Regions from separate parts of the Agromyces sp. NPDC058136 genome, predicted to be linked through region 2. Evidence: predicted binding sites of a transcription regulator. Region 2 holds the regulator's gene; the other holds the start of a gene.
What was found. Region 2 encodes LexA, which represses DNA repair genes until DNA is damaged. Its sites were predicted from a motif close to TCGAACANNTGTTCGA; they were not measured.

Region 1 (14,168 bases), on a different contig from region 2:
GCGTGCTGCTGCACCAGCCGCACGGCGGCTTCGGCGGCACCGCGAGCGACATCCAGACGCAGGCACAGCTCATCGTCTCGATGAAGAACCGCCTCGCCGAGATCACTGCAGCGCAGACGGGCAAGACCGTCGAGCAGATCAACGCCGACGGCGACCGCGACCGCTGGTTCAACGCCCAGGAGGCGCTCGAGTACGGCTTCGTCGACCACATCCGCGAGTCGGCGCTCGACGTCGCCGGCGGCGGCGGAACCCAGGCGTAGGCATCGAGAGAAGAGAGAACGTCAGAATGAACATCCCTGCTTTCGGTGGCACCGCCTTCAACGGCGTGCAGGCACCGGGCTCGCGCTACATCCTGCCGAGCTTCGAGGAGCGCACGGCCTACGGCTACAAGCGCCAGGACCCGTACGCGAAGCTCTTCGAGGATCGCATCATCTTCCTCGGCGTGCAGGTCGACGACGCCTCGGCCGACGACATCATGGCCCAGCTCCTGGTGCTCGAGTCGATGGACCCCGACCGCGACATCATCCTCTACATCAACTCGCCCGGTGGCTCGTTCACCGCGATGACGGCGATCTACGACACGATGCAGTACATCCGTCCCGAGATCATGACCGTCGTGCTCGGCCAGGCGGCCTCGGCGGCGGCGGTCATCGCCGCGGCCGGTACGCCCGGCAAGCGCCTCGCGCTGCCGAACGCCCGCGTGCTCATCCACCAGCCCGCGATGGGCGAGGCGGGGCACGGCCAGGCGAGCGACATCGAGATCCAGGCGGCCGAGATCCTGCGCATGCGCACGTGGCTCGAGAGCACGCTCTCGAACCACTCGAACCGCACGCCCGAGCAGGTCAACACCGACATCGACCGCGACAAGATCCTGTCGGCGAACGAGGCGCTCGAGTACGGCCTCATCGACCAGGTGCTCACCTCGCGCAAGAGCCTGCCGGCGATCACCCGGTAGTCCTCCCACCGTGACGAACGCGGCGGATGACCGGCTGGACGACAGCCGGGCCATCCGCCGCGTTTCGCTTTCCACGGATGCCTCGATCGATCTCACGGCGTGGCCCGCGACGGTCCCGGCGATCGCGGAGCTCATCGAGCTTCGCGGCCTCGACTTCATGCCGGGCCTCACCTTCCTCGTCGGCGAGAACGGCAGCGGGAAGTCGACGCTCCTCGAGGGCATCGCGACCGCGTACGGGCTTCCGCCCGAGGGCGGAAGCAGCAACGGCGGCCGGGCCTCCCGCCCCAGCGAGTCGCCGCTCGGCGAGTGGCTCCGCATCGAGCGCAGTCCCCGCGCTCCGCGATGGGGGTTCTTCCTCCGGGCCGAGACGATGCACGGCTACTACAGCTACCTCGAGGAGCTGCCCGACAGCCCCGATCGGCACCTGCACTCGTTGAGCCATGGCGAGTCGTTCAACGACCTCCTCGACAACAAGCTCAACCATCCGCAGTTCACCGCGGGGCTCGTGTGCCTCGACGAACCCGAGGCGGCGCTGTCGTTCGCGTCGATCCTCAGCTGGATCGCCGGCCTCGACCGCATGGTCGCCCGGGGAACGCAGGTCATCTGCGCGACGCACTCCCCGATCCTCGCCTCGGTCCCCGGGGCGACCATCCTCGAACTGGGGGAGTGGGGCATCCGCGAGACCGAGTGGGAGGACCTCGAACTCGTCGCCCACTGGCGCTCGTATCTCGACGACCCCCGGAGGTACCTGCGTCACCTCATCGACTGACGCCCGGCGGTTCGCGGCGGGCGAACCGGCCCCGCGTGTCGAATCGCCGCGGCTACGCCGCGAGCGCCGAAAGTCGGGCTAGGCTCGGAGCAGACTCGTCGATAGGGAGGGTTTCGATGGCACGCATCGGAGAGAGCGCCGATCTGCTGAAGTGCTCCTTCTGCGGAAAGAGCCAGAAGCAGGTCCAGCAGCTCATCGCCGGACCTGGCGTCTACATCTGCGACGAGTGCGTGGAGCTCTGCAACGAGATCATCGAGGAGCGTCTGGCCGAGGCCGGCGAGACCGAGACCGGTGATTTCGAGCTTCCGAAGCCGAAGGAGATCTTCGGCTTCCTCGAGGAGTACGTCATCGGCCAGGAGGCCGCGAAGAAGGCCCTCGCCGTCGCCGTCTACAACCACTACAAGCGAGTGCGTGCCAAGGCGACGCTGACGACCGCCGACCGCGCCCACGACGACGTCGAGATCGCGAAGTCGAACATCCTGCTGATCGGCCCGACCGGGTGCGGCAAGACGTACCTCGCGCAGACGCTGGCGAAGCAGCTCAACGTGCCGTTCGCCGTCGCCGACGCGACCGCCCTCACCGAGGCGGGCTACGTCGGCGAAGACGTCGAGAACATCCTCCTGAAGCTCATCCAGGCGGCCGACTACGACGTCAAGCGCGCCGAGACCGGCATCATCTACATCGACGAGGTCGACAAGATCGCGCGCAAGGCCGAGAACCCCTCGATCACACGGGACGTCTCGGGCGAGGGCGTGCAGCAGGCGCTCCTGAAGATCCTCGAGGGCACCGTCGCCTCGGTACCGCCGCAGGGCGGGCGCAAGCACCCGCACCAGGAGTTCATCCAGATCGACACGACGAACGTGCTGTTCATCGTGGCCGGCGCGTTCGCCGGGCTCGAGGACATCATCTCCTCGCGTGCGGGCAAGCGCGGCATCGGCTTCGGTGCGCCGCTCCACAACAAGGAGGACGAGGCCGACATCTTCAGCGAGGTGCTTCCTGAAGACCTCCACAAGTTCGGACTCATCCCCGAGTTCATCGGCCGGCTCCCGGTCGTGGCGACGGTGACGCCGCTCGATCAGGAGGCCCTGATGGAGATCCTCACCGAGCCGAAGAACGCGCTCGTCAAGCAGTACCAGCGCATGTTCGAGCTCGACGGCGTCGAGCTCGACTTCGAGCAGGCCGCCCTCGAGGCCATCGCCGATCTCGCCGTGCTGCGACAGACGGGCGCCCGCGGTCTCCGCGCGATCATGGAGGAGGTGCTCGGGCCGATCATGTTCGAGGTCCCCTCCGCGACGGGTGTCGCCCGGGTCGTCGTGACGAAGGCCGCCGTGCTCGACAACGCGGCCCCGACGATCGTGCCGCACAAGCAGCGTCGCGCCGAGAAGTCGGCCTAGGCGAGAGCCCCGCCCATCTTCCACACCGTCGTCGCCGGCGTCATCGCCGCCATCACGGGGTTCGCCAGTTCGTTCGCGCTCGTCATCGCCGGGCTCGTCGCCGTCGGCGCGACCGACGCGCAGGCCGCGTCGGGTCTCTTCGCGCTGTGCCTCGCGACGGGCATCACGTGCATCGTGCTGCCGATCGTCATGCGCATTCCCGTGTCGTTCGCCTGGTCGACCCCGGGCGCGGCCCTGCTCGTCGCCGCGGCGAGCACCACGCAGGACTTCGCGGCCGCGACGGGGGCGTTCCTCGTGTGCGGTGCGCTGATCGTGCTCTCGGGCCTCTGGCCGGCACTCGGGCGTGCGATCACGAGCATCCCGAAGCCCATCGCCAGCGCGATGCTCGCCGGCATCCTCTTCCCGATCTGCATCGCGCCGGTGACCGCGGCGATCGAGCAACCGGCGATCGCGATCCCGATGGTGCTCGTGTGGCTGCTGCTCGCCCGGCTCGCCCCGCGGTGGGCGGTCCCCGCGGCGATGCTCGTGGCGGTCGTCGGCATCGCGATCATCGCGGGCCCGGCCGTCATCGGCAACGACGCGGTCGTGCCCCGGCTCGAGTTCGTCGCGCCCGTGTTCGACCCGTTCGTGATCGTGAGCCTCGGGCTGCCGCTCTTCATCGTGACGATGGCGGGGCAGAACGTGCCCGGCTTCGCCGTCATGTCGACCTTCGGCTATCGGCTCCCGCCGCGGCCCGTGCTCGTCACGTCGGGTGCGGCCTCGATGGCGGCGGCGCTCACCGGCGGGCACGCGATCAATCTCGCGGCGATCACCGCGGCCATCATGGCGAGCCCCGAGGCGGCCCCCGACCCCCGTAAGCGGTGGATCGCGACCGTCTCCTCAGGGGTGGTGTACCTGCTCCTCGGTGTGGGCGCCGGTCTCGCCGCGGCGGTGGTGCAGGCGTCGCCGCCGATCATCATCACCGCCGTCGCGGGGCTCGCCCTGCTCGGCGCGCTCGTCACGGCGATGACGAGCGCACTCGAGGCGCCCGAGCACCGCATCACGGCGATCGGCACGTTCCTCGTGACGGCGTCGGGCGTCGCCGTGGCCGGCATCGGCTCGGCGTTCTGGGGGCTCGTGGTCGGCGGGGTGCTGATGCTCTGGCTGCGGCCGAAGGGCGGTGCCGGAACGCCGGCGCCGTCGACCCGAAGCTCGCCCGCGCCGATGCCCGCGCCGACGCCCGACCGCGGTTAGTCGAAGACCCGCACGACGTGCCAGCGGCCCGATCGTGCGCCGCCCGGCATCGGTTCGCGTTCGAGGTCGAACACGTGCGTCTCGCCGTCGTCACCGCTCGCCTGGAACCGCCAGCCGCTGATCTCGAGCGGCGGACGGCCGGGGGAGACGTCGTGCTCGGCGAACGGCCGCCACCAGCCGCAGTCGCCGACGAGCGCCGTCGGGGTGTCGCTCACCCGGAATCGGCGGGCGCGCCACACGAGCCGGAGCGGGGTGCCGTCGCCGTCCGTCCAGAGTTCGGCGGGTTCGCACAGCTGCGACATCGTGCCTCCCGGCGCAATACATTCGAACAGATGTTCGAATGCTACCACCGTCGTCGGGCGACGGCCGGGTCGCCCGGGACGAGCGAAGCCGCCCGGTCGGGACCGGGCGGCTTCGATTGCGTGCGTTCGGCGGTGCGGCAGAGCGGCTCGCGCGGCTCGCGCGGCTCGCGCGCCGATCAGGCCAGATCGTCGTCGGTGCGGGCGCCGAAGACGATCTCGTCCCAGCTCGGCATCGACGCGCGACCCTTCTTCTGCGCGCGACCGTTGTTCGAGCCGCTGCTCGAGCCGTTGCTCGGCGGCGCCGAGACCTTGCCCCAGATGCTGCGGGCGCCGGCGCCGGGCTTCTCCTCGGTGGCCGGCTCAGGCGAGTCGACCGTCGCACCGGGCGCGACGGGGGCGACGGGCGCGATCGGCGTCGGCGTCTCGGCGAGCGGAGTGGGTCCGGCCGTGGGCCGAAGCGACTCGCCGTCGAGGTTGGCCGACTCGCGCTCACCGCGTCGGCGGCGCAGCGCCTCGAGCAGGTCGGCCGTCTCGCCGAGCGACTGCTTGGGCTCGTCGGCGCGCTTGATCGCCGCGCGGGCGACCGCGGGGCTCGAGGTCTGCGAGGTACGGGCGTAGGGCAGCGGCTCGAGGTGAGGCGCCGTGTCGTTGTCGCCGTGGTCGAGCTCGTCGAAGGTGAACGCGCCGCTGTCGAACCGCGACTCGTCGGAGTCGGGCCCGACGGCGCGCAGGCGGGGAATGAGCCCGCCCTTGAGCTCACCCTGCTGCGAGAGGGTGACGGCTTCGGAGTTGAGCGGCTGCAGCGACTGCTTCTTGGGCTCGAAGGTCCATCGTGCGTCGTGGTCGATCGTGTCGGCGGTGAACTCGAGCTTGACGATCCAGCCGCGCTCCTCGTCCTTCCAGCTCGCCCAGCGTTCGCCCAGCGCGCCGAGCTTCGCGAGTCGGTCGCGGATCACGCCGCCGAACGTCGCGGGCTCGTCGGACGGGTCGGCCTCGATGCCGAGGTTGACGGGGACCGCGAGCGCCGAGGTGACGATGTGGTCGCGCTCCGCGAGCACCGGCCCCTCGAAGCGACGGATGTAGTCGACGGCGGCGCCCGTGACCTGGGCGACCTCCTCGGCGGACATGCCTGCACGGATGTGCGCCTGCACCTCGCGGGGCGAGGGTTTCGGGCCGGTGTGCTGTTCGGGCTGTGCCTGACGGATGCGCGACTGGAGGACCTCGTCGATCTCGATCCGGAAGCGTGCGCCATCGTCGGACGCGGCCAGCAACGCGCCGTTCTCGACTCCGATTACCTTGAGTTCCTGCATCGCGACAAGCCCTTCCGTGCTTTTGTCTCCGCCCAAGGATGCCACGTCGCCGACGGTGCCCGCGGGAATAGCGCGGGCGCGGCGGAAGTTGAACAGCGTGCATCGGGAGAACGGGCGTGCAAAGGGTTTGCTTACGTACGGGATTTGATGCAGACTATGGCCGCCGAATCTTCGGCGCATGAGGAAATGGATGGGAATGGCAACGGATTACGACGCCCCGCGGAAGACCGAAGACGACTCGGAGTCGATCGAGGCCCTCAAGGAACGCGTCCCCGACAAGATGTCGGGAGTGGTGGATGTCGACGATGCCGACAACCCCGGAGGGTTCGATCTCTCCGGCGCCGACCTCTCCGACGTCGAGCTCGATGTCGTGGTGCTTCCGCCCCAGGCCGACGAGTTCACCTGTGTGAACTGCTTCCTGGTGAAGCACCGCTCGCAGATCGACCACGAGACGAAGCTCGGGCCGATCTGCCTGGAGTGCGCCGCCTAGTCGCCGCGCTCCCCACTTTCAGGCCGTCGTGATCCGTTGATCGCGGCGGCCAGTTCTTTTGGCCGGCGGCTCGAGACGAGCCAGTACGGGGTCGGGTCGGCGGGGTCGAGGATCGGCACCCGCACGACCGGTCGGACCCAGCCGCGGATCACGAGGAACGCGCGCGCGTCGAGCCCGGTGCCGCGCTCGATGCGCGCTGCGGTCTCGTCGGCCGCGACGGCCTCGCCGAGCTGGTCGGCTGCGATCTCGGCGCGGCCGGCACGGAATCGGCCGTCGCGGACTTCGACGGTCGGTGCGGTGAGCGTCAGCGCGCCGACGGCGGCGAGATAGAGGATGACGCCGGTCGCGATGCCGGCGGGGAGCGAGACGGGGGCCAGGACGAGGATGCTCGCGGGGATGAGCAGCAGGCTGGCGATGTAGATCCACGGCGTGGGCCACAGTCTCTCGTGGTATTCGGGCATGGCTCCATCCCACCAGACTTCGGCACTCTCCGCTGATCGGGTGGGTCGGTGACCTGTGCGTTCGGTCTTCGGGACTTCGGCACTATCCTCGAACGGTGACCGATTCCGTCGACGTGCTGATCGCTGCCGAACGCGTCCCGAGCTACGCCCATGAGGGCGACGCCGGGGCCGACCTCCATGCCACCGAGTCGATCGTGCTCGAGCCCGGTGAGCGGGCGACCGTCGGCACGGGCGTCTCGATCGCGCTGCCCGCGGGGCATGTCGCGTTCGTGGTGCCCCGATCGGGGCTCGCGTTCAAGCACGGCATCACGATCGTGAATGCGCCGGGCACGGTCGACGCGGGGTACCGCGGCGAGATCAAGGTCGCACTGCTCAACACCGACGCGCGCGAGGCGTACACGATCGAGGCCGGCGACCGCATCGCGCAGCTCGTCATCATGCCCGTCGTGCGGGCGCGTTTCGTCGAGGTCGAGCAATTGCCGGGCAGCCTGCGCGGCGACGGGGGATTCGGCTCCACCGGATTCGGGGAGCACAAGTCAGGAGTGAACGCGTGAGCGACATCGAGAACACCGACGGCACGCCCGTCGACCAGCCCAAGTCCGCACCCGACGACCGGTCGAGCGCAGGTCCCTTCGACGAGTCGGAGGCCAACCCGGTCCGCCCCTACGTCGACCTCGGCGGCGTGAAGGTGCTGCCGCGCGAGGGCCTCCACCTCCGTCTCGAAGTCGAGGAGGGCACGAAGCGCGTCGTGGCGATCGGGCTCGACTATGCGAACTCGACGCTGCAGGTGCAGCCGTTCGCGGCGCCCCGGTCGAGCGGGCTGTGGCACGAGATCCGTGCGCAGATCGCCGAGCAGATCGCCCGTCAGGGCGGTACGACGACGGTCCGCGAGGGTGCGTTCGGTCCCGAACTGCTCGCCCAGATCCCGGTTGCGGCCGGTGAGGGTCAGCAGGGCCAGATGCGTCTGGCGCGTTTCGTCGGCGTCGACGGTCCGCGCTGGTTCCTCCGCGGTGTCATCGCCGGGCAGGCGGCGGTCGATCCGGCCGCGGCGGCCCAGATCGAAGATCTGTTCCGTTCGATCGTGGTGGTGCGCGGCGCGACGCCGATGCCGCCGCGCGACCTCATCCCGCTCCGCATGCCCGCGTCCTCCGCGGGCGCGCCGACGGCGTAGCAGTGTCCTCGACGGCGGGCGGCGAGCGTCCCGAAGGCGATGAGGGCGTCGAGAGCCGGGATGCCTCGGAGAGCCCGGCCCCCGACGCGGCGGACTTCGGGCGTCAGCTCGCCGCCGCCGCCGAGAAGAGCGGTCTCGGTGCGCTCGCGCGCGATGAGAAGCTCAGCGGTCGCGACCTGCTCGTCGCGGTCGGCGGTGTGCGAGGCATCCTCGAGGCGCTGCTGCCGGGCCTCGTGTTCCTCGTCGTCTACAGCTCGCTGACGAGCTTCGGCGACGTGGACGCGCAGTCGGCGCTGGTGCCGGCGCTCGTGGCGTCGGTCGGCCTCGCGGTGGTGTTCACGATCGCGCGGGTCGTGGTGAAGGGGCAGCCGACGCAGGCGATCGCCGGCCTCGTCGGCGTGCTCGCCTCCGCGGCGCTCGCGCTCTGGTCGGGTGACGCGCGCGACAACTACGTGCTCGGGTTCATCACGAACGCGGCGTACGCGCTCGCGCTGCTCATCTCCCTGTTCGTGCGATGGCCCGCGATCGGGCTCATCGTCGGATTCCTGATGGGCGACGGCGTGGCGTGGAAGCAGGATCGTCGCAAGTACCGTGCGGCGCAGTTCCTCACCCTGGTGTGGATCGGGCTCTTCGTGGCGCGCCTGGCCGTGCAGGTGCCGTTCTACCTCGTGAACAACGTCGAGGCGCTCGGCGCGATGCGCCTGCTCATGGGCGTGCCGCTCTACGCCCTCGTGCTCGTCTTCTCGTGGCTCGTCGTACGCGCCGTCTATCCGTCGTCGGCGCGCTCGGCCGAGTGATAGAGTTATCTCGACGTCAAGATAAATTCGCACGAGGTGCGAGGCCTGTCGGCGGGCGATCGGCTTAGGTTACCCTTGCTGGTACCGCCCCATGTCTGACGGAGAAGATGGAATGTCGTGCGCGTCGTCGCCGGCATCCGCGAAGGAGAGGACATCGTGTCTGCAGTGAACAGTTTCGGGGCGAAGGACACGCTCCGCGTCGGTGATGAGTCCTATGAGATCTTCCGGCTCGACACCGTGCCGGGTCATGAGAAGCTTCCGTTCAGCCTGAAGGTGCTGCTCGAGAACCTGCTCCGCACCGAGGACGGCGCGAACGTCACCAAGGAGCAGATCGAGGCCCTCGGCTCGTGGGATCCCCAGGCCGAGCCCGACACCGAGATCCAGTTCACGCCCGCGCGCGTCGTGATGCAGGACTTCACGGGCGTGCCGTGCATCGTCGACCTCGCCACCATGCGCGAGGCGGTCACCGCCCTCGGCGGCGACCCCAGCAAGATCAACCCGCTCTCGCCGGCCGAGATGGTCATCGACCACTCGGTCATCGCCGACCTCTTCGGCACCGAGAACGCCCTCGAGCGCAACGTCGAGATCGAGTACGAGCGCAACGGCGAGCGCTACCAGTTCCTCCGCTGGGGCCAGACGGCGTTCAACGACTTCAAGGTGGTGCCCCCGGGCACCGGCATCGTGCACCAGGTCAACATCGAGCACCTCGCGAAGGTCGTCTACGACCGCACCGTCGGCGGCGTGCTCCGCGCGTACCCCGACACCTGCGTCGGCACCGACTCGCACACGACGATGGTCAACGGCCTCGGCGTGCTCGGCTGGGGCGTCGGCGGCATCGAGGCCGAGGCGGCCATGCTCGGCCAGCCCGTCTCGATGCTCATCCCGCGCGTCGTCGGCTTCAAGCTCACGGGTGAGATCCCCGCGGGCGTGACCGCGACCGACGTCGTGCTCACGATCACCGACCTGCTGCGCAAGCACGGCGTCGTCGGCAAGTTCGTCGAGTTCTACGGCGCCGGCGTCGCCTCGGTTCCCCTCGCGAACCGCGCCACCATCGGCAACATGAGCCCCGAGTTCGGTTCGACCGCGGCCATGTTCCCGATCGACGACGTGACCCTCGACTACCTGCGCCTCACCGGCCGCGACGAGGCTGCGGTCGCGCTCGTCGAGCAGTACGCCAAGGTGCAGAAGCTCTGGCACGACGCCGACAACGAGCCCGCGTTCAGCGAGTACATGGAGCTCGACCTCTCGACCGTCGTCCCGTCGATCGCCGGCCCGAAGCGCCCCCAGGACCGCATCCTGCTGTCGCGCTCGAAGGAGCAGTTCGAGCTCGACCTCACGAACTACGCCGACGTCGACCACGACCTCGTCGACCTGACGATCTCCGAGTCGTTCCCGGCCTCCGACCCGCCCGGCTTCACCCCCGAAGACGAGTCGAACCACCACGAGCACCACCACCACTCGCACGCGCCGAAGACGGTCTCGAAGCCGACGCCGGTGACGGTCGCCGGTGGCGCGTCGTTCACGCTGAACCACGGTTCGGTCGCCCTCGCGGCGATCACCTCATGCACGAACACCTCGAACCCGTCGGTCATGATCGCGGCGGGCGTGCTCGCCCGCAAGGCGCTCGAGAAGGGCCTGAAGACCAAGCCGTGGGTGAAGACCACGCTCGGCCCGGGCTCGAAGGTCGTCACCGACTACTACGAGAAGTCGGGCCTCGACAAGTCGCTCGAGGGCCTCGGCTTCTACACCGTCGGCTACGGCTGCACGATCTGCATCGGCAACTCGGGTCCGCTGATCGAAGAGGTCTCGGCCGCGATCAACGACAACGACCTTGCCGTCACCGCGGTGCTCTCGGGCAACCGCAACTTCGAGGGCCGCATCAGCCCCGACGTGAAGATGAACTACCTCGCGTCGCCGCCGCTCGTCGTCGCCTACGCGCTGGCCGGTTCGATGAACTTCGACTTCGAGACCGACCCGCTCGGCAAGGACGGCGAGGGCAACGACGTCTTCCTGAAGGACATCTGGCCCGCACCCGAAGAGGTGCAGGAGATCATCGACTCCTCGATCTCGCGTGAGCAGTTCATCAAGCAGTACGCCACCGTGTTCGAGGGCGACGAGCGCTGGAAGACGCTGCCCACCCCGACCGGCCCGATCTTCGAATGGGACGCCGACTCGACGTACGTGCGCAAGGCGCCGTACTTCGAGGGCATGTCGATGGAGCTCACGCCCGTCGCCGACATCTCGGGCGCCCGCGTGCTCGCGACCCTCGGCGACTCGGTCACGACCGATCACATCAGCCCGGCCGGCAACATCAAGGCGGGCACCCCGGCGGCCCAGTACCTCACCGAGCACGGCGTCGACCGCAAGGACTTCAACTCCTACGGCTCGCGCCGCGGCAACCACGAGGTCATGATCCGCGGCACGTTCGCGAACATCCGTCTGAAGAACCTCCTCGTCTCGGCCGTCAACGACGGCCAGGTCGTCGAGGGCGGTTTCACCCGCGACTTCACCCAGGCGGGCGGGCCGCAGTCGTACATCTACGACGCGAGCCAGAACTACCAGGCCGAGGGCACTCCGCTCGTCATCTTCGGCGGCAAGGAGTACGGCTCGGGTTCGTCGCGCGACTGGGCGGCCAAGGGCACGAGCCTGCTGGGCGTCAAGGCGGTCATCACCGAGAGCTTCGAGCGGATCCACCGCTCGAACCTCATCGGCATGGGCGTCGTCCCGCTGCAGTTCCCGGCGGGCGAGAGCTGGGAGTCGCTCGGTCTCGACGGCACCGAGATCGTCTCGATCTCGGGTCTCGAGCAGCTGAACGGAGGCGTCACCCCGAAGACGGTGCGCGTCACCGCCGTGCCGAGCGAGTTCTCGGCCGAGGGCAAGCAGCCCGTCGAGTTCGACGCGGTCGTCCGCATCGACACGCCGGGTGAGGCCGACTACTACCGCAACGGCGGCATCCTGCAGTACGTGCTCCGCAGCCTCGTCTGACGCGACGCACACTCTCCGAGGGGGCGATCGGCGATTCCGCCGATCGCCCCCTCGTCTGCCCGGGCTCACAGCCTGCCCGGCGTAGACTCGTTCCGTTCGGCGGCACCGCCGCGTCACTCCGGAGGCACCACGTATGACCCTGCTCTCGACGATCTCTGGCCCGCGCGATCTCGATGCGTTGAGCCAGGAACAGCTCGAGCAGCTCGCGAGAGAGATCCGCGAGTATCTGGTCGAGTCGGTGTCGAAGACCGGCGGCCACCTCGGGCCGAACCTCGGCGTCGTCGAGATGACGATCGCCATCCACCGCGTGTTCCAGTCGCCGCGCGACGCGATCGTCTTCGACACGGGCCACCAGTCGTACGTGCACAAGCTGCTCACCGGCCGCACCGACCTCTCGTCGCTGCGCCGCACGGGCGGACTCGCGGGCTACCCGCAGCGCTCCGAGTCGGAGCACGACATCGTCGAGAGCTCCCACGCCTCGAGCTCGCTGTCGTGGGCCGACGGCATCTCGAAGGCGTTCGAGATGACGGGCCAGAGCGATCGTCACGTGATCGCGGTCGTCGGCGACGGCGCGCTCACCGGCGGCATGACGTGGGAGGCGCTCAACAACATCTCCGACGACAACACGCGCAAGCTCATCGTCGTCGTCAACGACAACGGTCGTTCGTACGCGCCGACGATCGGCGGCATGGCGCGCTTCCTCAACACGGTGCGCACGAAGCAGGGCTACCGCAACCTGCACCTCTCGAGCCGTCGCGCCTTCGACAAGCTCGGCGGCCCTGCGCAGGCGTTCTACCGCGGTGTCCGCGGCGGCCTGCACGGGTTCCTCAGCCGGTTCACCGACAACGAGGCGCTCTACTCGAACCTCGACATCAAGTACATCGGCCCGGTCGACGGGCACGACGAGCACGCCATGGAGGCGGCGCTGCGGCAGGCGAAGGCCTACGGCGCACCGGTCATCGTGCACACGATCACCGAGAAGGGCCGCGGCTACGAGCCGGCCCGCCGTGACGTCGCCGACCAGTTCCACGCGGTCGGCCAGATCGACCCAGAGACGGGGGAGTCGCTCGAGGCATCCGCCGGCCCCTCGTGGACGAGCGCCTTCGCCGACGAGCTCGTGCACCTCGCCGAGCAGAACGAACGCCTGGTCGGCATCACCGCGGCGATGCTCCGTCCGACCGGACTCCACCGCATGGCCGAGCGCTTCCCGAACCGGGTGTTCGACGTCGGCATCGCCGAGCAGCACGCGGCGACCGCGGCCGCGGGCCTCGCGTTCGGCGGACTGCACCCGGTGGTCGCCGTGTACGCGACCTTCATCAACCGCGCCTTCGACCAGGTGCTGATGGACGTCGCGCTGCACAAGGCGGGCGTGACGTTCGTGCTCGACCGCGCCGGTGTCACCGGCCCCGACGGCCCGAGCCACCACGGCGTCTGGGATCTCTCGATCCTCCAGGTCGTGCCCGGCATCCGGATCGCCGCACCCCGCGACGCGGTGCGACTCGCCGAGGAGCTCGGTGAGGCCGTGGCCGTCGAGGACGCACCCACGGTGCTGCGCTTCCCGAAGGGCACCGTCGGCGTCGACTACGACGCCGTCCGGCGCACCGACGACGGTGTCGACGTCCTCGCCGAGTCCGACCGCAAAGACGTGCTGCTCGTCACCGTCGGCCCGATGGCCGGCATCGGCCTCGCCGTCGCCGAGCGTCTCGAGGCGCAGGGCATCGGTGCGACGGTCGTCGACCCGCGCTGGGTCGTCCCGGTGCCGCGCAGCGTCATCGACCTCTCGGCCGAGCACCGCATCGTCGTCAGCCTCGAGGACGGCATCCGCGTCGGCGGCATCGGAACCCGCATCCGCCAGGATCTCCGCGAGGCCGACGTCGACACGGCAGTCACCGAACTGGGTCTGCCCGACGAGTTCCTCGAGCACGGCTCGCGTGCCGACATCCTCGAGCGCGTCGGACTGACGCCGCAGCACATCGCGCGCGACGTGACGGCGATGGTGCTCGGCTCGAAGCTGCCGCACGCCCGTGCCGCCGACGCCGAGACCGCAGCGGTGCCCACCGACACGAGCCCGCAGCCCCGCATCTGATCGGCGCCCGCGTTCGCGGGCGCGCGGCTCATCGAGGTTCAGGGCGATCGGATACCCCCGCGCCGCAGTGCGCGCACCGGCGCGCGCCGTGGCATCCGCTCGAATGCGAAACGCGGCCCCCGGCCGAAGCCGGGGGCCGCGTTCGCGTACCGTGGTGCGCCGACTAGGCGCCGACGCCCACCACGCGCGGGTGGTGGAAGGTGTCGCCGAAGACC
Region 2 (14,168 bases):
ACCTCGACGAGCCCCAGCTCGAAGCCGACGGCGACCGAACGCCCGGTCTCGAGCACGACCCGCGCGAGCCGGGCCGGCTTCGGCCAGCGCTCCCCCGGGGCCAGGACCCGCCACTCCCCCTCCATCTTCAGGTGCGAATGCACGGTGTGGGCCGGCGTGCGGATCAGCAGGTGCTTGCCGCGCGCGAGCACCTCGTCGACGCGCTCGCCCGACAGGTCGACCGTCGCGAAGGCGGGCACGCGGAAGTCGGTGCGGGTGAGCACCTCGCCCACGAGCGCCGCCCGCAGGCGCGCCGCCGCCTGGAAGACCGAGTCACCTTCGGGCATCGAGCCGCAGCCCCCTCGGCGTCTCGCTGAAGCCCGCCGCGCCGAGGGCCCGACCGAACGGCGTGCCGAGCACGAAGGCGCCGTTCACCGACTCGACGGCGATCCGCCGGATGCGGCCGCTCGTCACCGTCTCGGCGATCGCCTGCGCGGCGAGCCCGAGCCGGGTCTCGTCGTCGTCGTAGACGAGCACCGTCTTGCCGCCGCGTTCGACATAGGCGACGAGCTCGCCCTGCACGAGCACGACCATCGCGCCCGCCTTGCGGGCTGCCCGGTGCGAGCTCTCGCCCGGCGGATCGGGCCACGGGAGGGCTGCGCCGTACGCGTTGGCCGGGTCGGTCGCGGCGAGGATGATCGCAGCTGCGGGAACGGCGGGGCGGCCGGACGCGGCGGGGCGCTGGGGCGCTGGCTCGCCCTCGAAACCGGATGCCTCCTGCTCGACGAACGACCGCAGCCGGTCGACGGCCCCGGGGGCGGCGAACTGCGCTGCGCCCAGGCGTTCGACGAAGTAGCCGCGCCGCGCACGGCCCGACTCCTCGAAGCCGCGCAACGTCTTGTAGACGAGGGCGAAGCCGCCGAGCACTCCCTCGGCGACGACGGCGCCGCGCGTGACGACGCCGTATCGGTCGAGCAGGGTCTCACCGAGCGCGTGCCCGCGGCGGGTGGCGTCGCTCTCCGCCACGGGAAGCAGCGACCAGCGGCCGGCGACCGAAGGCGGTCCGGTGCGGCTCGGCATCGCACTGCGAGGCATCGTGCGACCGCGCAGCGCCCTCGCCCGCGGCATCGCGCGCTGGGTCTTGTGCGCACTGCGACCGCTGCCGACCAGCGCGCGCAGCGGAGCGGCGGTGTCGTTGGTCACGAGTCCCGACCACACGAGCGACCAGATCGCGTCGACGAGCGCCGCATCGTCGAGCGGCGCCTCGAGCGAGCCCGCCGCGCCGACCGCGTCGGCGAGCTGACGGAAGAAGAACGCCCCGCCCGAGCCGAGCGCGAGCACGACCTCGCGTTCGAGGGGCGCGAGCTCGATCTCGGGCGACCACGGCAGGGTGAGCGGCGCCGAGTCGGCGAGGTGCAGGCTCACCCAGCCGTCGTCGCCGGCGAGCTCTCCCGAACCGGCCCAGAGCACCTCGCCCGCGCTCATCAGTTCGTCGAGCATGGCCGGCGAGTAGTCGGCGACGCGGGCGGGCAGGACGAGCGACTCCCACGCCGAGGCCGGCAGGTGCGCGCCCTCGAGCTGCTCGATCGCCGAGACGACCCCGTCGACCCCGCGGAGCGCCCCGCTGCGCCCCCCGCCGACGTGCTGCCACGCGGGCAGGAACCGGGCGAGGGTGCGCTGCGGCACGGGCTCGATCTCATGGCGCAGCGCCGCGAGCGACCGTCGCCTGAGCCGGCGCAGCACCTCGGCGTCGCACCACTCGGTGGACGTGCCGTGCGGGCGGAACTCGCCCTCGACGACGCGCCGCTCGTCGGCGAGCCGTCGCAGCGCGCCCCGGGCGACCGCGATGCCGATGCCGAAGCGCTCGGCGACCCCGTCGACGGTGAACGGGCCGTGCGTGCGGGCGTAGCGACTCACCAGGTCGCCGAGCGGGTCGGCGACGTGCGACTCGAACGCGGCGGCGACGCCGGGCGGCACGGGCACCCCGAGCGCGTCGCGCAGGCGGCCGACGTCTTCGACGGCGGCGAGGTGCTCGCGGCCGGCGAACCCGACGCGCACGACACGTCGGGCCTCGACGAGCTCGGCGACCGCCGCGGCCAGCGACGCGTTCGTCGCCTCGTCGACGCGCGCGCCGATCTCGTCGACGGTGAGCGGGCCGAGCCCGCGCAGCAGGTCGGCCACACCCTCGACGCCCCGCGCCCGTCGCTCGGGGTCGAGCCGTTGCAGTTCGCGTTCGACCTCGTCGATCACGCCGGGGTCGAGGAGCTCCCGGAGTTCGACGCGCCCGAGCAGTTCGCCGAGCAGCGCCTGGTCGATCGCGAGGGCCGCCGCACGGCGTTCGGCGAGCGGAGCGTCGCCCTCGTACATGAACGCCCCGACGTAGCCGAAGAGCAGGGCGCTCGCGAACGGGCTCGGCGTCTCGGTCGTCGTCTCGACGACCCTGATCTTGCGTGCGGCGATGTCGCCCGCGACGGCGAGCAGCGACGGCAGGTCGTAGACGTCTTGGAGCACCTCGCGCAGTGTCTCGAGGATGATCGGGAAGCTCGGGTACTCGCTCGCGACCTCGAGCAGCTGCGCCGCCTTCTGCCGCTGCTGCCAGAGCGGCGAGCGCTGCCCGGGCCGGTAGTGCGGCAGCAGCAGCGCCCGCGCCGCGGACTCGCGGAACCGGCTCGCGAACAGGGCGGAACCCCCGACCTCCTCGGTGACGAGCGGCTCGAGCTCGGCGGCCTCGAAGACGAAGAGCTCGGCGCCCGGCGGATCGGCCCCGGTGTCGGGGATGCGGACGATGATGCCGTCGTCCGCGGCGATCGCGGCGCCGTCGACGCCGTGCCGCTCGCGCACCCGCGTGCCCACGGCGAGCGCCCACGGCGCGTGCACGGGCATGCCGAACGGCGAGTGCAGGATGAGCCGCCAGTCGCCGAGCTCATCGCGGGTGCGCTCGACGACGAGGGTGCGGTCGCTCGGCACGGCACCCGTCGACGCCCGCTGGTCGGCGAGGAAGCCGAGGAGGTTCGCCGAAGCATTCCGATCGAGGCCGGCCGCCGCCGCGCGGGCGAGTGCGACGGGTTCGTCGGCCGCGGCCATCTCGCGCATGAAGCCGCCGAGCGCCCGCCCGAGTTCGGCCGGTCGGCCGATCGCGTCGCCCTTCCAGAACGGGACCCGGCCCGGCTGCCCGAACGCGGGGACGACGTTGACCCGGTCGAAGGTGATCTCCTGGATGCGCCAGCTCGTCGCGCCGAGCGCGAACACGTCGCCGACACGCGACTCGTAGACCATCTCTTCGTCGAGCTCGCCGACCCGTCGCCCGGTCGCGTCGTCGCCGACGAGGAACACGCCGAACATGCCACGGTCTGGAATCGTGCCGCCGCTCGTCACCGCGAGCCGCTGCGCGCCCGGACGGCCGGTGATCGTGCCGCCCTCGCGGTCCCAGACGATGCGCGGGCGCAGCTCGCCAAAGCGGTCGGAGGGGTAGCGCCCCGCGAGGAGGTCGAGCGTCGCCTCGTACGCCGAGCGGGGCAGATGCTGGAACGGGGCGCTGCGCCGGACCGCGGCGAACCACGCCTCGACGTCGAGCTCGTCGACGGCCGCGGCGGCGATGGTCTGCTGCGCGAGGATGTCGAGCGGATTCGCCGGCACCGCGAGCGTCTCGATCTGCCCGGCGAGCATACGCTCGGAGGCGACGGCGGTGTGCACGAGGTCGGCACGGTGCTTCGGGAACATGACCCCGCGCGAGACCTCGCCGACCTGGTGCCCTGCGCGGCCGAGCCGCTGCAGCCCGCTCGCGACCGAGGGCGGCGACTCGACCTGCACGACGAGGTCGACGGCGCCCATGTCGATGCCGAGCTCGAGGCTCGAGGTCGCCACGACGCAGCGCAGCCGCCCTGATTTGAGATCGTCCTCGATCTCGGCGCGCTGCTCTTTGCTGACCGAGCCGTGATGGGCGCGCGCGACGACGGGCGGCGCCCCGCTCGTCTGCCCCGACTGCGCCATGAGCGCCGCGGGCGGCCCGCCGGCGGCCGCGGCCGCGACGAGCTCGGCGCGCTCGGTCTCTTCGAGCGCGAGCTCGTTGAGGCGCGCCGTGAGCCGCTCGGCGAGGCGACGCGAGTTGGCGAACACGATCGAGGAGCGGTGCTCGAGCACCCGGTCGAGGATCGCCTGCTCGACGTGCGGCCAGATCGATCCCGTCGCATCGTCGGAGGCCGGAAGCCGCGACATGTCTTCGACGGGCACCTCGACGCGCAGCTCGAAGCGCTTCTCGCTCGGCGGCGCGACCACCGTGACGGGCGCCGTCGCCGAGAGGAACCGGGCGACCTCGTCGAGCGGGCGCACCGTCGCCGACAGGCCGACGCGCTGCGCGGGCTCGGCGAGGAGCGCGTCGAGCCGCTCGAGCGAGACGGCGAGGTGGGCGCCGCGCTTCGTGCCGGCGACCGCGTGGATCTCGTCGATGATGACGGTCTCGACGCCGCGCAGGGTCTCGCGCGCCTGCGAGGTGAGCATGAGGTAGAGCGACTCGGGCGTCGTGATGAGGATCTCGGGCGGGCGGGCGACGAGCGCTCGGCGCTCGGCGGAGGGGGTGTCGCCCGAGCGCACCCCGACCGTGACCTCGGGCACCTCGAGCCCCAGCGCGGCGGCCGTGCGCGCGATGCCGACGAGCGGGGCGCGCAGGTTGCGCTCGACGTCGACCCCGAGCGCCTTGAGCGGCGACAGGTAGACGACCTTCGTACCCGCGGTCGCGGGGTCGGATGCCTCGTGGTGCAGCCGGTCGATCGCCCAGAGGAACGCGGCCAGGGTCTTGCCCGAGCCGGTCGGCGCGACGACGAGGGCGTGCTCGCCGCGCGAGATCGCCTGCCACGCACCGCGCTGCACCGCCGTCGGTTCGGCGAACGACTCGGTGAACCACGCCCTGGTCGCGGGCGAGAACTCCGCGAGCGCCTCGGTCATGCCCCCATTCAAGCGGATGCCACCGACGCGCGCGCCGTCCGCCGTGTCGTCGGCGGCCTCGGCCGGCGATCAACGGCCCGCGGATCACCCGCCCGCGGCGAGCGCACGGGCGACGGCGTCGACCGTGCGGCGCACCTCCGTGGCATCCGTTCGCCAATTGCTGACCGAGAAGCGCACGACCGCCCGGTCGTGCCAGCGGGAGGTCATCGCGAGCACCTCCCCCTCGGCCCAGAGGCGTTCGCTCAGCGCCTCGGTCGCGGCGTCGTCGGCGAGCGCGATGCAGAGCTGCGTGAAGACGACGTCGTTCAGCACCTCGACGCCCGGCAGCCGGCCGATGCCGTCGGCGAGCCCGCGCGCCGCCGCGGCGAGACCGTCGACGAGTTCGGCGACCCCCGTGCGTCCGAGCGCGCGCAGCACCGCCCAGACGGGCACCCCGCGCGCCCGACGCGAGAGCTCGGGCACCTTCTCATGGGGGTCGGCGCCGACCTCGGTCGCCTGCAGGTAGCTCGCGTGCATGCTGAGGGCGCGGTGCATGGCGCGGCCGTCGCGCACGATCGCGAGCCCGGAGTCGTAGGGCACGTTGAGGGTCTTGTGCGCGTCGGTCGACCACGAGTCGGCCCCGGCCATGCCCGCGGTCAGGTGCCGGAGGTTCGGGGATGCCGCGGCCCACAGCCCGAACGCCCCGTCGACGTGCACCCAGGCGCCGGCCTCGTGGGCGACGGCGATCGCGCCGCCGAAGTCGTCGAACGCGCCCGAGTGGATGTTGCCGGCCTGCAGCAGCACGATCGCAGGCCCCTCGCCCGCGGCGAGCGTGTCGCGGAGCGCGTCGACGCGAATGCGGCCCTCGTCGTCGGAGGGCACGACGATCGGCGCCCCGAGGCCCAGGTAGCGGCCGGCGAGGTCGACGGTGCCGTGCCGCTCCTCCCCCACGATGAAGCGGATGCGCGGCGCTCCCGCCAGTCCGGCCTCCTCGACGTCCCAGCCGACACGGGCGAGGACCTCGTCGCGGGCGGCCGCCATGCAGCTGAACTGCGCCATCGTCGCCCCCGTCGTGAAGCCGACCTCGCTGCCGGGCGGCAGCCCCAGCAGCTCGACGAGCCACGCGCCCGCGAGCTCTTCCGCGGCGACCGCGGCGGGCGTGATCGTGCGCAGCCCCGTGTTCTGGTCCCACGCCGACACCAGCCAGTCGGCCGCGAGCGCGGCGGGCTGGGTGCCGCCGATCACCCAGCCGTAGAACCGTGGGGACCCGATCGCGATGAGGCCCGGCTCGGCCGCGGCGGCGAGGTGGTCGATGACGGCGTCGGCGGCCTCGCCCCGCTCGGGGAGATCGCGGCCGAGACGGTCGAGGATCTCCTCGGCGCCGACGCTCGGCGGCACCTGGCGCTCGCGCACGGCGCCGAGCCACTCACGGGCGTGCAGCGCGGCGCGCTCGAGCGCCGCGGTGTACTCCGCGCCGTGGCCGCTTCGGTCTCGTCGTTCGGTTTCGGGATGCTCGGACATGGCCGCACCTGGATTCCGCGCCGTCGCGCACTCCGATCATGCTCCCGGGCGGCGCGCGGGGTCAATCACCCGAACGGGTCACCGGGCGGGATGCGCGGTCGCGGTCGCGCTCGCGCTCGCGCTCGTGCGACGTTGCCGCTTCAGCCCTCGGATGCCGCGGCGACGAGTCTGACCGAGAGCGAGTCCACGCCCGTGGCGATCGCCTCGTCGGCGGCCCAGCGGTGCGCGAGCCGGGTGGTCGTCGCATCGAGCGCCTCACGGCTGAGCCCGGCGACGAGTTCGAGCCGCACCACGAGTTCGGGCCCCGCGAGTCGCGCCCCGGGGTCGCCCGGCTCGAGCGTCACCGAGATGACCGAGAGCTCGCGCTCGATCGAACGCTCGAACGCCTCGCGCACGGCGACCGACTCGAACGGCGGCTGCCACGGCTGCGACTGCGCGACCGCCCACACGGCTGGGCGACGCAGCACGAACTCGCCCGGCGATCCGGGGTCGAGCACGACGAGCTCGGTGGCGTCGTCGGCGGCCGCGAGCGCGACCCGCACCCCGTCGGCCGGCACCGGCCGGGCGATGGGGTTCCACCGCGACATCGCCTCGACCGAGGCGAACACCGGCAGGACCGCACGACCGTCGGGACCGGCGACGGTCACGATCGAGAGCTCCTGGCTCTTGTCGACCGCGAGCCCGTGCGCCCCCGTCTCGGTGCCGCCGTCGCCGAGCTCGGCGAGCAGCGGGATCAGGAGGCGAGAGGTCGCGAACGCGGCGACGACCTCGGCCTGCCCGCCCTCACCGGCACGGAACCGGGCGATCGCCTCGGCGAGTGCCGCCGGGGCGCGGCCGTCGTCGGCCGCGTGCGGGTTCGGCTCGAACGAGCGTCCCGCCCAGGGCACGCCGGCGGAATCCGCGGCGGGCGAGGCGGGCGCCGAAGCATCCGCGCCCTCGCCCACCGGAGGCTCAGCGTGAGGCGACATCCAGCGCCTCGGCCAGCGTGAATGCGCCCGCGTAGAGCGCCTTGCCGACGATCGCGCCCTCGAGGCCGAGCGGCACGAGCTCGCGCAGCGCGACGAGGTCGTCGAGGCTCGAGACGCCGCCCGAGGCGACGACGGGGCGGTGCGTGCGGTCCATCACCTGGCGCAGCAGTTCGACGTTGGGCCCCTGCAGGGTGCCGTCCTTCGTGACGTCGGTCACGACGTAGCGGGCGGCGCCGGCGTCCTCCAGCCGCTCCATGACCTGCCACAGGTCGCCGCCGTCCTTCGTCCAGCCACGGGCGGCGAGCGTCGTGCCGCGCACGTCGAGCCCGACCGCGATCGCCTCGCCGTACTGGGCGATGACCGAGGCGGCCCACTCGGGGTTCTCGAGCGCAGCAGTGCCGAGGTTGATGCGCTTCGCACCGATCTCGAGGGCGTGCTCGAGCGACTCGTCGTCGCGGATGCCGCCCGACAGCTCGACGTTGACGCCCCGGACCTGCCGGATGACCTTCTTCAGGATGCCGCCGTTCGAGCCGCGACCGAACGCGGCGTCAAGGTCGACGAGGTGGATCCACTCGGCGCCCTGATCGGCCCAGTCGACGGCCGCGTCGACCGGGTCGCCGTAGCTCGTCTCGGTGCCGGCTTCGCCCTGGGTCAGACGCACGGCCTTGCCGCCGGCGACGTCGACTGCGGGAAGCAGCACGAGGCCGGGGGTCTTGTTGAACTCACTCATCACTGTCCTCGTTCGCGGAATGCCGCCGGGAATCGACGGTCGGCACAGTCACAGAATCCTAGTCGCCCTCAGCTTGCGCGACGTGTTCGTGACGGTGCGGGGTGTCGGCAATCGTCAGCCGAGCGTCCCGATCCAGTTCGACAGCAGCCGGATCCCGGCCTCCGCCGACTTCTCGGGGTGGAACTGGGTGGCCGACAACGGCCCGTTCTCGACGGCGGCGAGGAACGGCGCACCGTGCTCCGCCCACGTCAGCTTCGGCACCGGGAACGGCGGCATGACGTCGAGCGACCACTGCTGGGCCGCGTAGGAGTGCACGAAGTAGAAGCGCTCGCCTTCGATGCCGTCGAACAGGGTCGACCCCGCATCGGGGACGACGGTGTTCCATCCCATGTGCGGCAGCACCTCGGCCGGGAGCTCGGTGACGACGCCCGGCCACTCGCCGAGCCCCTCGGTGTCGACGCCGCGCTCGACGCCGTGCTCGAAGAGCACCTGCATGCCGACGCAGATGCCGAGCACCGGGCGGCCGCCCGAGAGCCGCCGGTCGATGATCTCGTCGCCGCGCACCGCGCGCAGCTGGTCCATCACCGCGGCGAACGCACCGACGCCGGGCACGAGCAGGCCGTCGGCCTCGCTCGCGGCACGGCGGTCGGCCGTGATCTCGACCTCGGCGCCGGCCGCCTCGAGCGCCTTCGCCGCCGAGTGCACATTGCCCGAGCCGTAGTCGAGCACCACCACGCGACGCGTGCGGCTCACAGCGCGCCCTTCGTCGACGGGATTCCGGTGACGAGCGGGTCGAAGGCCTTCGCCTGGCGGAACGCCCGGGCGAACGCCTTGAACTCGGCCTCGGCGATGTGGTGCGGGTCGCGCCCGGCGAGCACGTTCACGTGCACGGTCAGGCCCGCGTTGTACGTGATCGCCTCGAACACGTGCCGCACCATCGAACCGGTGAAGTGCCCGCCGATGAGGTGGAACTCGAAGCCGGCCGGCTCGCCCGTGTGGACGAGGTACGGACGCCCCGAGATGTCGACGACGGCCTGCGCGAGCGCCTCGTCGAGCGGCACGAGCGCGTCGCCGTAGCGCGAGATGCCGCGCTTGTCGCCGAGGGCCTGACGGATCGCCTGGCCGAGCACGATGCCCGTGTCCTCGACCGTGTGGTGCACGTCGATGTGGACGTCGCCCGAGGCGCGCACCGTGAGGTCGGTGAGCGAGTGCTTCGCGAACGCCGTGAGCAGGTGGTCGTAGAAGGGCACGCCCGTCTCGATGTCGCTCGCACCCGTGCCGTCGAGGTCGATCGACAGGTCGATGCTCGATTCGCTCGTCTCGCGCTGCACGCGCACCGCGCGGTTCTGGGTCTGGCCGCTCATGCGTCGATCCTATTCTCGGTGGAGGTGGGCGCCCCGCCGTCGGTGCCGGGCCCGGAGGTTTGCTCGTGGTCGCGCGTGTGCTCGCGCTCGGCGTTCGGCGCGAACACGGCGATCGCCTCGAGGAATGCGGTCGTCTCGGCCTCGGTGCCCGCGGTCACCCGCAGGTGACCGGGGATGCCGAGTTCGCGAATGAGGATGCCGCGGGCCAGCAGCGCCTCGAAGACGGCGTGCGGGTCGTCGACGCCGCCGAAGAGCACGAAGTTCGAACCGCTGCGGTGCGGTGCGAAGCCGAGCCGCGCGAGATCGACGACGATGCGTTCGCGCTGACCGCGGATCTCGTCGACCATGGCGAGCATCTCGCCCGAGTGCGCGAGCGCCCCGAGCGCGGCCGCCTGCGTGAGCGCCGAGAGGTGGTACGGCAGCCGCACGAGCCTGAGCGCGTCGATCGTCGCCGGGTCGCCCGCGAGGTAGCCGACGCGTGCCCCGGCGAAGGCGAAGGCCTTGCTCATCGTGCGCGAGACGACGAGCCGCGGCCGGCCTTCGAGCAGGGCGAGCGCGCTCGGCGTGCCCGGGTCGGCGAACTCGAAGTACGCCTCGTCGACGATCACGATGCCGCGCGCCGCGTCGGCGACCGCCCGGATCGTGTCGAGATCCAGCGGAGTGCCGGTGGGGTTGTTCGGGGCGCACAGCAGCACGAGGTCGGGGTCGTGCTCGCGCACCGCGGCGACGGCCGTCTCGGGGCTGAGCTCGAAGTCGTCGTCTCGGGCTGCGGCGATCCACTCGGTGCCCGTACCCGCCGCGAGCAGGGCGTACATCGAGTAGGTGGGCGCGAAACCGAGCGCGGAGCGCCCGGGCCCGCCGAACGCCTGCAGCAGGTGCTGGAGCACTTCGTTCGAACCGTTCGCGGCCCAGATGTTCGCGGCGCCGAGACCGTGGCCGAGGTACGCCGCGAACGCTTCGCGCAGCGCGGTGAACTCGCGGTCGGGGTACCGGTTCAGCGTGAGGATCGAGGCGGCGACCCGGGCGACGATGTCGTGCGCGACCGCCTCGGGGATCGGATGCGTGTTCTCGTTGACGTTGAGCGCCACGGGGACGGCCTTCTGCGGGGCGCCGTACGGCGTGCGACCGCGGAGGTCGTCGCGGATGGGGAGATCATCGAGACTCGTCACCGAACCATGCTAGCCACGCGGGGCTGCGTGCCCGGCGCGTGCGACCCCGTATGACCGCCGTTCGCCGCTACTGCGACGCCGGGATGGCGAGCTGCTGGCCCGGCACGATCGTCGCGCCGTCGAGGCCGTTGATGCGCACGATCTCGGCGATGGTGTCGCGGGGGTCGGCGGAGGGGGCGACCGCCTCCGCGATCTCCCACAGGGAGGCGCCGACGTCGACCGTGACGTACTCGAGGGCGGCCCCGCCGCCCGCGACGTCGGCCGCGGCGCCGCCCGCCCCGAGCACGAGGACGAAGGCCCACACGATGAGCGGGATCGCCGCGAGCGTCGTGAAGACGAAGCGGCCTCGGGAGGTCAGGCGCAGACGGGTGCGAACCACCGCGCCCTCGCCGTCGGCGGACCCGACGGCGCGCAGGGGCTCGGAACGGTACTGGACCGGGGCGTACCCGCCGGTCATGGTCACTGCGCTCATCTCACACCTCCTGAGTGAGTTCGTACCCGACCCTCGGCCGGGAGGGCCGGATACGAATCTCTGTTCCGAACATATCTTCGAATGTTTTCGAAGTCAAGCACCCGGACCGCGAGGAAACTCGTGCACGAATACCCGACACACTCGAACGAATGTTTGCCGCACCCCTGCGAGGCGGATACAGTTTCGAATGTCTGGAACAAGTGGAACAGGCACCACCGACATCCGATCGCGCGGGCGATCGCAACGAGGGGCGGAGACCGTGGGCGACAACGACGTGCGTGACATCGGAAGGGCGCGTCGACGCAAGAGCCTCAGTGCCAAGCAGCTCGCCATCCTCGAGGTCGTCCAGCGTTCGGTCTCGAGCCGCGGCTACCCGCCGAGCATGCGCGAGATCGGCGACGCCGTCGGGCTCTCCTCGCTCTCGAGCGTCACCCACCAGCTCAACCAGCTCGAGCTCGCGGGCTACCTCCGCCGCGACCCCAACCGCCCCCGTGCCCTCGAGATCCTCATCGAGGTGCCCGGCCTCGACGACCGCACCCCGGCGCCCGGCGAGACGAGCTCGGCGCCCGTCGGCGACGCCGCCATGGTTCCGCTCGTCGGCCGCATCGCGGCAGGTGTCCCGATCACGGCCGAGCAGCAGGTCGAAGAGGTGTTCCCCCTCCCCCGCCAGCTCGTCGGCAAGGGCGAGCTGTTCATGCTGAAGGTCGTCGGCGACTCGATGATCGACGCCGCGATCTGCGACGGCGACTGGGTCGTCGTGCGCGCCCAGCGCACCGCCGAGAACGGCGAGATCGTCGCCGCCATGCTCGACGGCGAGGCGACCGTCAAGGTCTTCCGCCAGCGCGACGGCCACACGTGGCTGCTCCCCCGCAACAGCGCCTTCGAACCGATCGTCGGCGACCACGCCGAGGTGCTCGGCAAGGTCGTGTCGGTGCTGCGCGCGGTCTGACGCAGACCGAGGCGCGCAGGCCTGCGCCGCGAGCGCGGCGCGCTCCGGCCACGAGACACGACGAAGGGGCGGATGCCGCGCAGCACGCGGCATCCGCCCCTTCTGTTCGCTCGGCTAGCCCGCGAGCGCCGGCTGGGCGCGCTCGGCCAGCTCCGCGCGCACCGCGCGCGTCGCCTCGAGGATGTTCTCGAGCGAGGCGACCGTCTCGTCGTAGCCGCGGGTCTTGAGCCCGCAGTCGGGGTTCACCCAGAGACGCGCCGCCGGGATCTCGGCGACCGCGCGCTCGAGGAGCGCCTGCACCTCGGCGGTCGACGGCACGCGCGGCGAGTGGATGTCGTAGACGCCCGGGCCGATGCCGTGGTCGAAGCCGCTCGTCGCGAGGTCGTCGACGACCTCCATGCGGCTGCGGGCCGCCTCGATGGAGGTGACATCGGCGTCGAGGTTCTTGATCGCGTCGATGACGACGCCGAACTCCGAGTAGCAGAGGTGCGTGTGCACCTGCGTCGCCGCCGCCGCACCCGCCGTGGCGAGCTTGAACGAGCCGACCGACCAGTCGAGGTACGCGGGCTGGTCGGCGAGCTTCAGCGGCAGCAGCTCGCGCAGCGCGGGCTCGTCGACCTGGATCACCTGAATGCCGGCCTGCTCGAGGTCGGCGATCTCGTCGCGCAGGGCGAGCGCCACCTGGCGGGCGGTGTCGCCGAGCGGCTGGTCGTCGCGCACGAACGACCAGGCGAGGATCGTCACGGGACCCGTGAGCATGCCCTTCACCGGCTTCGGCGTCAGCGACTGCGCGTACGACGACCACTCGACCGTCATCGGCGCCGGCCGCGAGACGTCGCCCCAGAGGATCGAGGGGCGCGTGCACCGCGAACCGTACGACTGCACCCAGCCGTGCTCGGTGACGGCGAAGCCGTCGAGCAGCTCGGCGAAGTACTGCACCATGTCGTTGCGCTCGGGCTCGCCGTGCACGAGCACGTCGAGGCCGATCTCCTCCTGCAGGCGCACGACGCGCTCGACCTCTTCGCGCATGAGCTGCGCGTAGCCGTCGGCGTCGAGCTCGCCCTTGCCGAGGCGCGCGCGGGCACGACGGATGTCGCTCGTCTGCGGGAACGAGCCGATCGTCGTGGTCGGCAGCTCGGGCAGCTCGAGCGCGGCCTGCGCGGCGACGCGCGTCTCGTAGTCGCCGCGGTCGAAGTCGCCGTCGGTGAGGGCGGCGAGGCGATCGCGCACGGGGGCGACGCGCACGCCGGGTGCGCCGCTGCGGTCGGCGAGGGCGGCGGATGCCTCGGCGAGCTCAGTTTCGATCACCTCGCGGCCGTCGGCGAGTCCGCGTGCGAGGGTCGCGACCTGCGCGACCTTCTGGTCGGCGAAGGCGAGCCACGAGACGAGGCGGGCGTCGAGGGCCCGCTCGTCGGTGACGTCGTGCGGCACGTGCAGCAGCGACGTCGAGGTCGACACGGCGACGCTGCCCGACAGGCGCTGCACGGCCGCGACGCGGTCGAACGCGGCGGCGAGGTCGCCCCGCCAGATGTTGTGGCCGTCGATGACGCCGGCGACGAGGGTCTTCGCGGCGAGCGCCTCGGCGGTGACGGGGTCGAGGCCCTCGGGCAGGGTGCCGCGCACGAGGTCGAGCGAGATCGCCTCGACGGGCGTCGCGGCGAGCACGGGAAGTGCGTCGTCGAGCGAGCCGTACGGCGCCGCGACGAAGATCGCCGGGCGCTCGTCAGCGGCGCCGAGCGCGTCGTACGCCTGCGCGGCCGCCTCGAGCACGCGGGCGCGCGGCTCGTCGATCGACTCGCTCACGAGGGCGGGCTCGTCGAGCTGCACCCACTCCGCGCCGGCACGGGCGAGCTCGGCGAGCAGCTCGGCGTACACCGGCACGAGCTCGGCGAGGCGCGAGATCGGGCGGAAGCCCTCGGGGGCGTCGTCGGCGGCCTTCGCGAGGAGGAGGAAGGTCACCGGGCCGACGATCACGGGGCGGGTGACGAAGCCCTGCGCCTTCGCCTCGGCGAACTCGCCGAGGATGCGCTCGGCGTGCAGCGAGAAGTCGGTGTCGGGGCCGATCTCGGGCACCAGGTAGTGGTAGTTCGAGTCGA

Region 1: ACFVTX_RS00570 (DUF6504 family protein) is a predicted target of LexA. The motif match lies at 4,676-4,691, and genes of this name have one in related genera.

The regions. Positions count from the first base shown of each region.
Region 1 is NZ_JBHVUA010000001.1:112,073-126,240, reverse strand. Features, by position in the region: gene ACFVTX_RS00595 (ATP-dependent Clp protease proteolytic subunit) at 1-260, shown strand, start outside; gene ACFVTX_RS00590 (ATP-dependent Clp protease proteolytic subunit) at 287-955, shown strand; gene ACFVTX_RS00585 (AAA family ATPase) at 966-1,724, shown strand; gene clpX (ATP-dependent Clp protease ATP-binding subunit ClpX) at 1,841-3,118, shown strand; gene ACFVTX_RS00575 (benzoate/H(+) symporter BenE family transporter) at 3,134-4,351, shown strand; gene ACFVTX_RS00570 (DUF6504 family protein) at 4,348-4,653, opposite strand; gene sepH (septation protein SepH) at 4,830-5,963, opposite strand; gene ACFVTX_RS00560 (DUF4193 domain-containing protein) at 6,160-6,453, shown strand; gene ACFVTX_RS00555 (DUF3093 domain-containing protein) at 6,450-6,914, opposite strand; gene dut (dUTP diphosphatase) at 7,010-7,468, shown strand; gene ACFVTX_RS00545 (DUF3710 domain-containing protein) at 7,465-8,085, shown strand; gene ACFVTX_RS00540 (DUF3159 domain-containing protein) at 8,088-8,882, shown strand; gene acnA (aconitate hydratase AcnA) at 9,039-11,867, shown strand; gene dxs (1-deoxy-D-xylulose-5-phosphate synthase) at 12,001-13,953, shown strand; gene ACFVTX_RS00525 (3-hydroxyacyl-CoA dehydrogenase NAD-binding domain-containing protein) at 14,117-14,168, opposite strand, start outside.
Region 2 is NZ_JBHVUA010000004.1:21,518-35,685, forward strand. Features, by position in the region: gene ACFVTX_RS12275 (DNA-formamidopyrimidine glycosylase family protein) at 1-326, opposite strand, end outside; gene ACFVTX_RS12280 (ATP-dependent helicase) at 313-4,920, opposite strand; gene ACFVTX_RS12285 (pyridoxal phosphate-dependent decarboxylase family protein) at 5,005-6,420, opposite strand; gene ACFVTX_RS12290 (SseB family protein) at 6,561-7,388, opposite strand; gene priA (bifunctional 1-(5-phosphoribosyl)-5-((5-phosphoribosylamino)methylideneamino)imidazole-4-carboxamide isomerase/phosphoribosylanthranilate isomerase PriA) at 7,372-8,118, opposite strand; gene hisH (imidazole glycerol phosphate synthase subunit HisH) at 8,233-8,871, opposite strand; gene hisB (imidazoleglycerol-phosphate dehydratase HisB) at 8,868-9,482, opposite strand; gene ACFVTX_RS12310 (histidinol-phosphate transaminase) at 9,479-10,651, opposite strand; gene ACFVTX_RS12315 (LysM peptidoglycan-binding domain-containing protein) at 10,719-11,123, opposite strand; gene lexA (transcriptional repressor LexA) at 11,383-12,072, shown strand; gene metE (5-methyltetrahydropteroyltriglutamate--homocysteine S-methyltransferase) at 12,187-14,168, opposite strand, start outside.